DNA from 2 places in the Duganella vulcania genome. Region 1 is predicted to be linked to the other one. Evidence: predicted binding sites of a transcription regulator. Region 1 holds the regulator's gene; the other holds the start of a gene.

Region 1 (7,370 bases):
ACCAGCCACGCACCAGCTTCTGGCCGAAGAACAGCAGCAAGGCCAGCACGATCACGGCCTTGACGCCGGCCCAGGCCAGCGTCTCGGCCAGCGCGTCCGGCCGCTGGCCCAGCGACGGAATCAGGATCAGCAACGGCACCACGGCCAGATCCTGGAACAGCAGGATGCCGATGATCTTGCGGCCGTGCTCGCTTTCCAGCTCCAGCCGCTCGGTCAGCATCTTGGAGACGATGGCGGTGGACGACATGGCCAGCGCGCCGCCCAGCGCGAACGAGGCTTGCCAGCCGATGTGGATGGCCGGCGGCAGCTGCGTGGCGATGGCCCAGCCGAACACCATGGTGGCGACGATGGTCAGCACCACCTGCGCCATGCCCAGCCCGAACACGATGCCGCGCATGGCCATTAATTTGGGGAGGGAGAATTCCAGCCCGATGGAGAACATCAGGAACACCACGCCGAACTCGGCCAGCGAGTGGAAGGCCTCGCCCGACTCGGCCAGGCCCAGCGCGTGGGGGCCGATCAGGATGCCGACCGCCAGGTAGCCCAGCATCGGCGGCAGCTGCAGCATGCGGAAGGCGACCACGCCCAGCACCGCGCTGCCCAGCAACAACAAGGTCAATTCCAAAGGTGTAAACGTCATATCAACCTGGCCAGAAAATATTATTTCGTTGTTTGTGGGCTGTAGGGCCCCTTATGTTGTTACTGGCAAGTTTTTTGCTTTCTCAATTCGGCTATACTTGGGCATGAGTGTAACCCATGAAAAAACAATGCTGAAAGCTTTTGACGCAAATATGGCCGCGCGTGCGTTGCGCCTTGCCCGCGACACCCTGCAAAACGAGGCCGAGGCCATCGCCGCCCTGAACGCCCGCCTGGACGCCGACGACAGCGTGGTGCAGGCCATCGAACTGTTGCTGAATTGCAAGGGGCGTGTGGTCGTGTCCGGCATCGGCAAGTCCGGCCACATAGGCCGCAAGATCGCCGCCACGCTGGCCTCGACCGGCACGCCGGCGCTGTTCGTGCATCCGGCCGAAGCCGCGCACGGCGACCTCGGCATGGTCACCGCCGACGATGCCTTCATCGCCATTTCCTATTCCGGCGAGAGCGCCGAGCTGATGACCATCCTGCCGGTGGTCAAGCGCATGGGCAGCAAGGTCATCGCCATGACCGGCAAGCCCGGCTCCAGCCTGGCCGACATCGCCGATGTCCACCTGAACGTGGCCGTGGCCAAGGAAGCCTGCCCGATGAACCTGGCGCCGACCACCTCCACCACCGTCACGCTGGCGCTGGGCGACGCCATCGCCGTCGCGCTGCTGGACCTGCGCGGCTTCAAGGAAGAAGACTTCGCGCGCTCGCATCCGGGCGGCGCGCTGGGCCGCCGCCTGCTGACCCACGTGCGCGACGTCATGCGCAGCGGCGACGCCGTGCCGAAGGTCACCGCCGACGTCAAGCTGACCGACGCGCTGCTGGAGATCACGCAAAAGGGCATGGGCATGACCGCCGTGGTCGACGCCGATAACAAACCAATCGGCGTGTTCACCGACGGTGACCTGCGCCGCATGATCGAGAAGGTCCAGGACTTCACCAAGGTCGTGATCCGCGACGTCATGCACGCCAACCCGCGCAGCATCTCGCCGGAAAAACTGGCGGTCGACGCGGTCGCGGTGATGGAACAGTTCCGCATCAACCAGATGCTGGTGACCGACGCCGACGGCAAGCTGGTCGGCGCGCTGCACATCCACGACCTGACCCGCGCCAAGGTGATCTGATGACCGAATTAACGTATGTGGAACGCGCCGCGCGCGTCAAGCTGATGATCTTCGACGTCGACGGCGTGCTGACCGACGGCAGCCTGCACTACGGCGCCGAGGGCGAGGCGCTCAAGACCTTCAACGTGCACGACGGCCTGGGCATCAAGCTGCTGCAGGAGTCCGGCGTGCAGACCGCCATCATCAGCGCGCGCACCTCGCCGCAGGTGATCAAGCGCGCGGCCGACCTCGGCATCGGCTTCCTGCACCAGGGCGGCCACGACAAGCTCACGCCGTTCAATGCGCTGCTGGAAAAGACCGGCCTCACCGCCGAGCAGGTGGGCTTCATCGGCGACGACGTGGTCGACCTGCCGATCCTCACGCGCGTCGGCTTCGCGGTGGCCGTGCCGAACGGCCGCGCCGAAGTGCTGGAGCGCGCCCACCACACCACGGTGGCCGCTGGCGGCCGCGGCGCCGTGCGCGAAGTATGCGAACTGCTGCTGCATGCGCAGGGCACGTACGAGCGCGTGATGGCGCAGTTCCTGGTTTGACGAGGACCGAGCATGCATAAGAGAACAGCCCACCGCTGGCAGTTGACCATCGTGATGGTGGTCGGTGTGTTTGTCGCCATCGGCAGCTTCTGGCTGGTGCAGGTGGTCAACCAGGCCGGCCAGCAGGCGCAGGCCGACCAGCACCGCAACGAGCCGGACTACATCATCGACCGCTTCAGCATGGTACGCATGAACAAGACCGGCCAGCCGGCCTACATCATCTCCGGCGAGAAGCTGACCCACCACCCGGTCGGCGACGCGTCCGACATCGACAAGCCGTACGTGCACAGCCTGTCGGGCGACCAGCCGCCGATGAATATGCATGCCGACACCGCCCATGTCGACCAGGGCAATACGCGCGTCAAGCTCAGTGGTAATGTGGACGTGGTGCGCCCGGCCACGCCGAAGGCGCAGGCGCTGCGCATGACGACCTCGACCTTGACCGTGTACCCGGACGAGGAACGGATGGAAACCACCGCGCCGGTGGCGCTGGAGATCGGCAACGCCACCGCCAACGGCGTCGGCATGAAGGCCAACAACGCCACGCGCGAAGTGCAGCTGGGCGGACGCGGGCAGCTGGTGCTGCCGCCGCGCCCCGGCCATTGAAGAACCAACGATGAAGAATGGAATGACGATGAAAAAATTGATATTGTCGGCCGCCGTGCTGCTGATGGCGGCCTGCGCCGCCCACGCGGAAAAGGCCGACTCCACCAAGCCGACCACGATCCAGTATGATGATCTGCAGATCGACGACGTCAAGCAGGTCAAGACGCTGATCGGCAACGTGATCCTGACGCGCGGCACCTTGCTGCTGAAGTCGCCCAAGGCGGTGATGACCACCGACCCGGAAGGCTACGACTTCGTCGTGCTGACCAGCACGCCGGGCACGCCGGCCACCTTCCGCCAGAAGCGCGACGGCGCCGGCGACCAGTGGGTCGAAGGCGAAGCCGAGCGCATCGAGTACAGCAACAAGACCGACCTGGTCAAGCTGTTCTCCAAGGCCAAGGTGCGCCGCCTCGAAGGCGGCCGCCTCAGCGACGAGGTCAACGGCGAGTTCATTTCCTACGACAGCCGCAAGGAACAGTTCGCCGTGAAGAACACCGTCACCGGCGAGAGCAAGCCGGGCGCCGGCCGCGGCACCATGGTGATCCAGCCAACCATCCGCCCGGCCGCGCCGGCCGCCACGCCAGCCGCGTCGACGCCGCCGGCCACGGAGAAGTGAGCATGGAACCATCCTGCGGTAGCACCCTGATCGTACGCGGCCTGCAAAAGACCTACGGCAAGCGCCAGGTCGTGCATGACGTGTCCCTGCAAGTGGAATGCGGCGAAGTGGTGGGCCTGCTCGGCCCCAACGGCGCCGGCAAGACCACCTCGTTCTACATGATCGTCGGCCTGGTGCCGTCGGACGCCGGCAGCATCGACATCAGCGGCACCGACATCTCCTCGCTGCCGATCCACCGCCGCGCCTCGCTCGGCTTGTCCTACCTGCCGCAGGAAGCGTCGGTGTTCCGCAAGCTGACGGTGGAAGAAAATATCCGCGCCGTCCTCGAAATCCAGAAAGTGGACGGCAAGCCTTTATCCAAGGCTGCCATTGATGAACGGCTCAATACCCTGCTGGCCGATTTGCAGATCGAAAAGCTGCGCGAGAACCAGGCGCTGTCGCTTTCGGGCGGCGAGCGCCGCCGCGTGGAGATCGCGCGCGCACTGGCCACCAACCCGCGCTTCGTGCTGCTCGACGAACCATTCGCCGGGGTCGACCCGATCGCCGTCATTGAGATCCAGCGCATCGTGCGCTTCCTCAAGGAACGCGGCATCGGCGTCCTCATTACCGATCACAATGTGCGCGAGACGCTGGGCATCTGCGACCGCGCATATATCATCAACCAGGGCACGGTATTGGCTTCAGGCCGGCCAGACGACATCATCGCCAACGAATCGGTGCGTCGCGTGTATCTGGGTGAACACTTCCGTATGTGACCCATGAAACAGTCTTTGCAACTGCGCACGTCGCAGCACCTCGCGCTGACGCCCCAGTTGCAGCAGTCGATCCGGCTGCTGCAACTGTCGACGCTGGAGCTGCATCAGGAACTGGAACAGCTGCTGACCGATAATCCGCTGCTGGAGCGCCTCGACGACCCGCTGGACCGCTCGCTGCGGCTGCTGTCGGACGGCGCCATCAGCCAGCAAGCCCCGGTCGGCGACGCGCCGCCGGAAGGCCCGCCCAACGCCCAGGAGGCGCCGGCCGCCGACGCCGACAACTACGACGGCCCGGCCGCCGACACCGAGAGCACCAGCAGCGACGCCGACGTCGACTGGAGCGACGCCGGCCGCAGCAAGGCGCCCGACGACGAGGATGCGCGTCCGCAGCTCGAGGCCAGCCACTGCACGCTGCGCGAGCACCTGATGGAGCAGATGCGCGTGACGGTGCTGGAGATGCGCGACCGCGCGCTGGTCGAGCTGATCATCGACGCGCTGGACGAGAACGGCTACCTGGAGGAATCGCTGGAGGAAATCCACGCCCGCCTGCCGGAAGAGCTGGAGGTGGACCTCGACGAACTGCGCACCGCGCTGTCGCTGCTGCAAAGCTTCGACCCGATGGGCGTGGGCGCGCGCAACGCGTCCGAGTGTCTGGCGCTGCAGATCAAGCGCCTGCCGGGCATCCCGCTGGTCACGCGGCGCATGGCGCTGGCCATCGTGGAAAATCATTTGACCTGGTTTGCCCAGCGCGACTTCAACAAATTGAAGAAGGCGCTGCTGTGCGACGACGAGGATTTGCGCGAAGCACAAACCGTCATCCGCCAGTGCAATCCGCATCCGGGCTCGGCGTTCGCGTCGGACGTGTCGGACTACGTGGTGCCGGATGTGATCGTCAAGAAATCACGCAACGGCTGGCAAGTGAGCCTCAACAACGACGTCATGCCGCGCCTGCGCGTGAACGCCATGTACGCCAACCTGCTCAAGCAGGGAAAAGGCGAGGGCGCGATGGGCGCGCAGCTGCAGGAAGCCAAGTGGCTGATCAAGAATATGCGCCAGCGTTTCGACACGATTTTGCGCGTCGCACAAGCGATAGTAGAACGACAAAAGAACTTTTTCTCGCACGGCGCGGTCGCCATGCGCCCCCTTGTGCTTCGCGAAATTGCTGATACACTGGGTCTACACGAGAGCACTATTTCTCGTGTAACAACTCAAAAATATATGCTGACCCCGCATGGCATGTTTGAGTTGAAATATTTCTTTGGTAGCCATGTCGCCACCGAAGCGGGGGGGGAAGCAAGTTCGACGGCGATACGCGCACTCATTGTGCAATTGACAGGAGCAGAAGACCCGAAAAATCCTTTATCCGACAGTAAGATTGCGGACATGCTGGGAGAACAAGGCATGGTGATTGCGCGACGAACTGTTGCCAAATATCGCGAAGCTTTGAAAATCCCGCCAGTCAGTCTCCGCAAGTCTTTGTAGTTACTTGGTTCCTGCGCGCCCGGTAGCAATGGGCCCCGCACTAACCGTAAGAAGCGACATTATCTTTAGGAGTGTGTATGAATCTCACCATCAGTGGACATCATCTCGAAGTGACCTCGGCCATCCGTGAATACGTGCAGAGCAAGCTGGAACGCGTCACCCGCCACTTTGATCAAGTGATTGATATTGCTGTCATCCTGACCGTAGATAACCTTAAAGAGAAAGAGAAACGCCAGAAGGCTGAAATCAACCTGCGCATGTCGGGCAAGACCGTCTACGTGGAAAGCCTGTCCCAGGACCTGTACGCCGCCATCGACACCTTGGTCGACAAGCTGGATCGGCAGGTCATGAAGTACAAAGCCAAGGTCCAAGAGCACGGTCACGATGCGATCAAGCATCTCCCGGATAGCTACGAACCCGCTGCCGCCGCCCTATAACAACGGCCCCGGCACCATCAAACTAAGGGCGCACTGGCGCCCTTTTTTGCGCCCGCATAGAATAGGGTTTTCACCACTATCCTGCGCACCCCATGAGCGAATACGTCCACACCAGCGTCAGCAACGGAACCGGCTTCATCACGCTGGACCGGCCCAAGGCCTTGAACTCTTTATCGCTGGCGATGGTGCGCGACATCACGCAGGCGCTGATGGCGTGGCGCGACGACAGCGGCGTGGCCGCCGTGGTCATCCGCAGCAGCAGCGAGAAGGCCTTCTGCGCCGGCGGCGACATCCGCTTCTTCTACGACGCCGGCCGCGCCACGCCGCAGGGCGGCAGCGCGCTGGTGGAGGACTTCTTCACCGAGGAGTACGCGCTCAACCACCTGATCCATTTTTATCCCAAGCCGTACATCGCGCTGATGGATGGCGTGGTCATGGGTGGCGGCATGGGCGTGGCGCAGGGCGGCCCCGGCTGCCGCGTGCGCATCGTCACCGGGCGGACCAAAATGGCCATGCCGGAAGTGAACATCGGCCTGTTCCCGGATGTGGGCGGCAGCTACTTCCTGTCGCGCGCGCCGGGCAAGCTGGGCTGCTATCTCGGCGTGACCGGCGTGACCATTAGCGCGGCCGACGCGCTGTACGCGGGACTGGCCGACCACTACGCGCCGGCCGAAGCGATGGAGGTGCTGGAGGCCATCCTGGAATCGACCGCCGGCGCGGAACTGGCCGAGGCCATCGCCGCCTTCGCCGAGCCGTTCAAGGGCGCGGCGGGCGACAGCAAGCTGGCGGCCGAGCGCGCCGCCATCGATCGCCACTTCGGCGCCGGCTCGGTGCCGGCCATCATCGCCTCGCTGAAAACGGACGACAGCGCCTTCGCGCAAAAGACGCTGCAGGTCATGGCCACGCGCTCGCCGCTGATGATGTGCGTGACGCACGAGCTGGTCAAGCGCGGCGCCGCGCTGGACGTGGCCGGCTGCCTGCGCATGGAGCGCACGCTGGTGCGCCACAACTTCGAGGATGGCGAAGTGATCGAAGGCGTGCGCGCGCTGGTGATCGACAAGGACAACGCGCCGCAATGGAAGCCGGCCTCGCTGGACGAGGTGGACGCCGCCATGGTGCAGCGCTTCTTCCAGCCGGTGTGGCCGGACTACGCCCACCCGTTGCGTCACCTGGACTAG
Region 2 (7,370 bases), on a different contig from region 1:
CGTCGGGCGATTTGTATGTGGAGATCCACATCAAGCCGCACAGCGTGTTCCAGCGCGAGGGCGACGACCTGCATTGCGAGATGCCGATCTCGTTCGCCAAGGCGGCTTTGGGCGGCGACATCGAGGTTCCGACATTGTCTGGTAAAGTATCGTTCACGATTCCCGAAGGCACCCAGTCGGGCAAGACCTTCCGCCTCAAGGGCAAGGGCATCAAGGGCGTGCGTTCCGGCTTCGCGGGCGACCTGTTCTGCCACGTGGCGGTCGAGACCCCGGTCAAGCTGACCGAGAAGCAGAAGGACATGTTGCGCGATTTCGAGAAGCTGACCACCGAGGGCGGCGCCAAGCACAGCCCGCAAAGCAAGACCTGGCGCGACAAGGTAAAGGATTTTTTTGAGTAGCCAGTTGAGTAACTGCGACGTCACGCAGTCTTGGTAATATCGGACCGCCGCGCCACCTTTCCGGGTGGACCGGCGGTCTTCTTATGTACGAGAGGAGCATCATGAGTGATCTGGACAACAGCAATTCCCCGTTGCGCGACCTGCTGGACAACAACCGCCGCTGGGCCGAATCCGAAGTCGAACGCGACCCGGACTTCTTCAACCGCCTGGCGCAACAAGCCTCGCCGGAGTACCTGTGGATAGGCTGCTCGGACAGCCGGGTGCCGGCAAATGAGCTGCTGGGCCTGGCGCCTGGCGACGTTTTCGTCCACCGCAACATCGCCAACGTGGTGGTGCATTCGGACCTGAACGCGCTGTCGGTGCTGCAGTTCGCCATCGACGTGCTGAAGGTGAAGCACGTGATCATCGTCGGCCACTACGGCTGCAAGGGCGTGCACGCGGCGATGACCGGCACCCGCGTCGGCCTGGCCGACAACTGGCTGCGCCATGTGCAGGACGTGCACCAGAAGCACGAGCGCTATCTGGGCGATGTCCTGACCAGCAAGCTGCGCGCCGAGCGCATGTGCGAGCTCAACGTGGTGGAGCAGGTGTCCAACGTCTGCCAGACCACCATCGTGCAGGACGCGTGGGACCGTGGCCAGGACGTGACGGTGCACGGCTGGGTCTACGGCCTGAAGGACGGCAAGCTGCACGACCTGGAGATGACCGTCGCCGCCGCCCACGAGCTGCAGCCGCGCGTGGCCAAGCGTCTGAGCGCGTATGAGGCGGACCTGGGCTGATCCGCGTTGCCGCTGGCAGAGAGTTGGCTTTGTGCCGTAGAATGGATTGATTCTTGCTTGCAGTAAGGCCATGAACTCTCTTCCATACTCCGCATGACGGCCATGAAACATTTACGTATCGTGGTCGTCAACACCATCATCCTGGCCGGCGACGAGGATGACGAGGCGCTGCGCGCGCAGGCCGAGCGGGCCCGCGCGCTGCGCATCGGCCTGCTGGAGGCGGGCTACGACATCGTCGCCTCGCTGCCGCCGGACATGTACCTGCCCGAGCGCATCGCGCAACTGCAGCCCGACATGATCATCGTCGACGCCGAATCCGACGCGCGCGACGTGCTGGAACACATCGTCATCGCCACCCGTGACGAGCGCCGCCCCATCGTCATGTTCACCGAGAGCGACGACACCGAGAGCATGGAGGCCGCCATGGCGGCCGGCGTGTCGGCCTACATCGTGGCCGGCCTGCAGAGCGACCGCATCAAGCCGGTGCTGCAGGTGGCGCTGGCGCGCTTCAAGCGCGAGCAGAAGCTGCTGGACGAACTGTCCGACACCAAGAGCAAGCTGGCCGAGCGCAAGATCATCGAGCGCGCCAAGGGCCTGTTAATGGAGCGCCAACGTTTCAGCGAAGAGCAGGCCTACCAAAAGCTGCGCAGCATGGCCATGAGCAAGAACCTCAAGCTGTCCGAGGTGGCCCAGCGCATCATCGACGTCGAAGATTTACTGGGCTGACGCCCGTCCAAAATGATGCACCGCGCAATCGCGGTGCGTTTTCCGCCCCACCGCACGGCACTCCGATCCGCCCCATCCCCCTGGCTTTCCCCTGCAAACTTGCTGGCATGGACATTGCATAGCCTGTAAGCAAGCGCAACGGTGCGCTTGATGTACCTCGCCAACGGCGGTGAGGTCCACCAGACAACGACGTCTACACACGTGAATCCGTTCACGTTGGGTAGACTTTTTTTTTGCCGTTTTGTTCTGCTGACTACATAAGGGATTTGCGATGGAATATGAAAAGCCACGAGCAGGGAACGACCTGCCATCCGATGCGAACACTGTAAACACCAAGCGTCGGCAAATCATTCATGGCGCAGGTCTTGTAGCAGGGGGAAGCATGTTGGGATTGGCAACGGGTGGGGTGTGGGCGGCGGGTTCGGACAAGCCGGAGAAGGAAGAAATCAAGATCGGCTTCATTCCGCTGACCGACTGCGCGTCGGTGGTGATGGCCTCGGTGCTGGGCTTCGACAAGAAATACGGCGTCAAGTTCGTGCTGAGCAAAGAGGCCTCGTGGGCCGGCGTGCGCGACAAGCTGGCCAACGGCGACCTGGACGCAGCCCATGTGCTGTATGGCCTGCTGTACGGCGTGCAGATGGGCATCGGCGGCCAGAAGAAGGACATGGCGGTGCTCATGGGCCTGAACAACAACGGCCAGGCCATCACGCTGTCGAAGAAGCTGGCCGACAAGGGCGCGGTCGATGGCGCGTCGCTGGCCAAGCTGATGCAGACCGACAAGCGCGAATACACCTTCGCCCAGACCTTCCCGACCGGCACCCACGCGATGTGGTTGTACTACTGGCTGGCCGCCAACGGCATCAATCCGATGAAGGACGCCAAGGTCATCACCGTGCCGCCGCCGCAGATGGTGGCCAATATGCGGGTCGGGAACATGGACGGCTTCTGCGTGGGCGAGCCGTGGGGTCACCGCGCCATCATGGACGGCGTCGGCATCACCGCCACCACCACCCAGGACATCTGGAAGGACCATCCCGAGAAGGTGCTCGGCTCGACGCTGGAATTCGCGAAGAAGCATCCGAACACCTGCCGCGCGATGATGGCCGCCATCCTTGACGCCAGCAAATGGATCGACGCCTCGCTGGCCAACAAGAACAAGATGGCCGAGGTGATCGCCGACAAATCCTACGTCAACACCAGCAAGGACGCGATCGACCAGCGCATCATGGGCCGCTACCAGAATGGCCTGGGCAAGACCTGGGACGACCAGAACTACATGAAGTTCTACAACGACGGCGCGGTCAACTTCCCTTACCTGTCGGACGGCATGTGGTTCATGACGCAGCACCGCCGCTGGGGCCTGCTGAAGGACGATCCGGATTACCTGGCCGTGGCCACCTCGGTCAACCAGATCGATTTGTACAAGGAAGCCGCGGCGATGACCAAGACACCGGTGCCGAAAAGCCCGCTGCGCACGTCGAAGCTGATGGATGGTTCCGTTTGGGACGGCAAGAACCCGAAAGCGTTCGCCGCCTCGTTCAAGATCAAAGCCTGATGAGGGAATGCCATGAACGCCATGCTCCAACCTGAAAGCGCCGCGCCCGTGCCGGCGGTTGTAGAAGTTGATGCGGCGCCGGTCCGCCGTCCACGCCGCCCGCTGGCCGCCAACGCGTCGACGCGCGCGCGGCAGCAGGTGTCCGCCACCGCGATGAAGATCGTCGCGCCGTTGCTGGGCGCCGCGCTGCTGGTGCTGGTCTGGCAGATCATCACCATCAACAACAGCAGCTTCCCGACGCCGCTGGTAACCTTGCAGGAAGCGGTCAAGCTGTTCTCCGATCCGTTCTACAGCAAAAGCCCGAACGACCAGGGCATAGGCTGGAACGTGCTCGCTTCGCTGCAGCGCGTGGCGGTGGGCTTCGGATTGGCGGCGCTGGTCGGCATCCCGCTGGGCTTTGTGATCGGCCGCGTGCAGTTCATCGGCAGCATGTTCGGGCCGATCATCAGTTTGCTCAAGCCGGTGTCGCCGCTGGCCTGGCTGCCTATCGGCCTGCTGGTGTTCAAGTCCGCCAACCCGGCCGCCATCTGGTCGATCTTCATCTGCTCGATCTGGCCGATGATCATCAACACCGCCGTCGGCGTGCAGCGCGTGCCGCAGGATTACATGAACGTGGCGCGGGTGCTCAACCTGACGGAGTGGAAGGTGCTGACCAAGATCCTGCTGCCGTCCGCGCTGCCCTACATCCTGACCGGCGTGCGCCTGTCGATCGGCACCGCGTGGCTGGTGATCGTCGCGGCCGAGATGCTGACCGGCGGCGTGGGCATCGGCTTCTGGGTGTGGGACGAGTGGAACAACCTCAATGTCCCGCACATCATCATCGCCATCGTCGCCATCGGCGTGGTCGGGCTGATGCTGGAGCAGGCGCTGATGGCGCTGGCCCGCGCCTTCACCTACGAACAAGTATCCAACTAAAGGAGCGCGATCATGGACGAGCCAAAATTCATCGATATCGAAGGCGTGGAGATGGTGTTCCACACCCGGAAGGGCGTATTCCACGCGCTGCGCGAGATCGACCTGACGGTGCGCAAGGGAGAGTTCATCACGCTGATCGGCCATTCGGGCTGCGGCAAGTCGACCTTGCTGAACCTGATCGCCGGCCTGCTCAAGCCCACGGACGGCGTGCTGTTGTGCGCCAACCGCGAGATCGCCGGGCCGTCGCCGGAGCGCTCGGTGGTGTTCCAGAACCACTCGCTGCTGCCGTGGCTGACCTGCTACGAGAACATCCACCTCGGCGTGGAGCGCGTGTTCGGCAAGACCGAAACGCGCAGCCAGCTGCGCGAGCGCACCTTGCAGGCCTTGGCGCTGGTCGGCCTGACGGCGGCGGAAGGCAAGCGTCCGCACGAGATCTCGGGCGGCATGAAGCAGCGTGTCGGCATCGCCCGCGCGCTGGCGATGGAGCCCAAGGTGCTGTTGATGGACGAGCCGTTCGGCGCGCTCGACGCGTTGACGCGCGCGCACCTGCAGGACGAGCTGTTGAAGATCGTCGCCGCCACCAAGTCGACCGTGGTGATGGTCACGCACGATGTGGACGAGGCGGTACTGCTGTCCGACCGCATCGTGATGATGACCAACGGCCCGGCCGCCACCATCGGCGAGATCGTCGACGTGCGGCTGGATCGTCCGCGCGACCGCGTGGCGCTGGCGCAGGATGCGCGCTACGGCGAGTACCGCACGGCGGTGCTGGAGTTCTTGTACCGCAAACAGGCGCATCCCGCGAAGGAAGCCGCCTGATGGATATGACCACGCCCCCACTGGCGCCGGAGAGCGCCGACACCAAGGCGCTGTCCGGTGAAGTGTTCGGCGCGTTGATCAATCTGTCGGGCCGCCGGCGCTTCCTGTCGCAGCGCATCGTGCTGTACGCGCTGCTGGCGTCGCAAGGGCAGCAGGACGCTGCCGCCATCGCGCAGGAGGCGCTGGCGGTGTTCCGTGGCGCGAACAAGTCCCTGCTGGCCGAGAAGGATGGCCTGCCGGGTGTGTTCTGTACCGAACTGCGGGAGGCTTACTTCGGCAAGCTGGATGGCGACCGGCAGATCACCGCCTTCGCCGACTTGGGCGAATGCACCCTGAAGTCGATCGCACTGGGATCGCCGCAGACGGCGGAACTGCTGGCGGAGCTGGTGCGCATCACCACGCCGACGCTGGCGATCCTCAACACCATCACCAGCATCTACGAAGAGCAGGCGAAGAAGCACGCCCGCATGGTGCGCAAGCAGCTGCGTGGCGTGATCACCGATATCGACACCATCAACCGCCAGGCGCGGATGGTGGCCTTCAACGCACGCATCGTCGCGGCGAGGGCGGGGCACGCGGGCAAGGAATTTTCGGTGGTGGCGGGCGTGCTGTCCAACATCACCGGCGAGATCGATGAAATGGTCAACGCGGCGCTGGCCGCGGCAGGATAGTTAGAACTTCATGAGGAGAACATCATGGGCAGCGTAACCCTGGTAGGCGCCGGTCCCGGCGATCCGGAACTGTTGACGTTAAAGGCCGTCCACGCCATCGAACGCGCCGACGTGGTGTTGATCGACGATTTGGTCAATCCGGAGATACTCAACTTCGCGCCATCGACGGCGCGGGTGATCCAGGTCGGCAAGCGAGGCGGCTGCGCCTCCACGCCGCAGGAATTCATCGAGCGCCTGATGATCGCCGAGGCGCGCGCGGGGCACCGTGTGGTGCGCCTGAAGGGCGGCGATCCATATATGTTCGGGCGTGGCGGCGAAGAGCGGGCATCGCTGCGCGCGCATGGCATCGAGGTGGACGTGGTACCGGGCATCAGCAGCGGCCTGGCCGCGCCGGCCAGCATCGGCATCCCTTTGACGCACCGCTCGTGGAGCCAGGGCGTGACCTTCGTCACGGGCCACGGCAAGGATGCAGAATCCGAACCCGAATGGAAAGCGCTGGCGCAGAGCGGCCTGACGCTGGTGATCTACATGGGCGTGGCCCGTGTGGACGCAATCCAGGCCGGCCTGCTGGCAGGCGGCGCGGCGGCCGACACGCCGGTGGCGGTGGTGCAATCGGCCACGCGCGACAACCAGCGCCAGTTGATCACAACCCTGGGCCAGCTGCCGCAAGCGCTGCGCGCCAGTGGCCTGGGCAGCCCAAGCATCATCGTCGTCGGCGACGTGGTGCGCTGCGCCGACGACATCCATGCACCGCTGGTGCGCACCGATAGCGTGCAATCGTGCACCGCAACATCGCACCGTGGCGGCGTAATCCAGGCCCGTCGCGGCCATCTCCCTCTGTAAACACGTGGCGAGCGGGCTGGCACAGCTCTTGCAATACAAAGGCTAAGGGATCAACGGCGATCCCCCCGAATACATCAGCCGACCCAATGGCGGGTTGGCAGGACAACGGCGTCCGCCCAACCCGGTCTTAGGTGACCTTGGTTGTGCGGGCGCCTTTTTGTTTTCTGAACGGGATAAAAAAATGGCCACCAAAGCTACCAGCATCAAGCTCTTTTCCATCTCGACGCCGCAGATGCGCGCGTTCCACCTGACCTGGATGGCGTTCTTCGTCTGCTTCTTCGCGTGGTTCGCCTGCGCGCCGCTGATGCCTGTGATTAAAGGTGAATTCGGCCTGAGCGTCGCGCAGATCGCCAACATCAATATCGCCGCAGTCGCCATCACCATCCTCGTGCGGCTGGTGGTCGGCCCGCTGTGCGACCACTTCGGCCCGCGCAAAACCTATACCGGCTTGCTGCTGCTCGGCTCCATCCCGGTGATCGGCGTGGCTTTCGCGCAGAGCTACGAGAGCTTCCTGTTCTTCCGCCTCGGGATCGGCGCGGCCGGCGCCAGCTTCGTCATCACGCAGTACCACACCTCGGTGATGTTCGCGCCTAAAGTGGTCGGCACCGCCAACGCCGCTGCCGCAGGCTGGGGCAATGCAGGCGGCGGCGTGGCACAAGCGACG

The links. Region 1 encodes sigma-54, which starts transcription at its own class of promoters, with help from an activator protein. Its sites were predicted from a motif close to TGGCANGNAANCTGCTTT; they were not measured.
Positions count from the first base shown of each region.
Region 2: the regulator sigma-54 is predicted to act here: its motif matches at 2,007-2,024, upstream of GTP90_RS13465 (CmpA/NrtA family ABC transporter substrate-binding protein).

Region 1 covers NZ_WWCX01000024.1:5,880-13,249, reverse strand. Annotated here, with positions in the region: gene GTP90_RS15475 (monovalent cation:proton antiporter family protein) at 1-640, opposite strand, end outside; gene GTP90_RS15470 (KpsF/GutQ family sugar-phosphate isomerase) at 768-1,766, shown strand; gene GTP90_RS15465 (KdsC family phosphatase) at 1,766-2,296, shown strand; gene lptC (LPS export ABC transporter periplasmic protein LptC) at 2,309-2,902, shown strand; gene lptA (lipopolysaccharide transport periplasmic protein LptA) at 2,931-3,518, shown strand; gene lptB (LPS export ABC transporter ATP-binding protein) at 3,521-4,273, shown strand; gene GTP90_RS15445 (RNA polymerase factor sigma-54) at 4,277-5,755, shown strand; gene hpf (ribosome hibernation-promoting factor, HPF/YfiA family) at 5,833-6,192, shown strand; gene GTP90_RS15435 (enoyl-CoA hydratase/isomerase family protein) at 6,285-7,370, shown strand.
Region 2 covers NZ_WWCX01000018.1:81,225-88,594, reverse strand. Annotated here, with positions in the region: gene dnaJ (molecular chaperone DnaJ) at 1-398, shown strand, start outside; gene can (carbonate dehydratase) at 500-1,177, shown strand; gene GTP90_RS13470 (ANTAR domain-containing response regulator) at 1,280-1,903, shown strand; gene GTP90_RS13465 (CmpA/NrtA family ABC transporter substrate-binding protein) at 2,286-3,458, shown strand; gene ntrB (nitrate ABC transporter permease) at 3,471-4,373, shown strand; gene GTP90_RS13455 (ABC transporter ATP-binding protein) at 4,386-5,192, shown strand; gene GTP90_RS13450 (methyl-accepting chemotaxis protein) at 5,192-5,863, shown strand; gene cobA (uroporphyrinogen-III C-methyltransferase) at 5,888-6,706, shown strand; gene GTP90_RS13440 (MFS transporter) at 6,888-7,370, shown strand, end outside.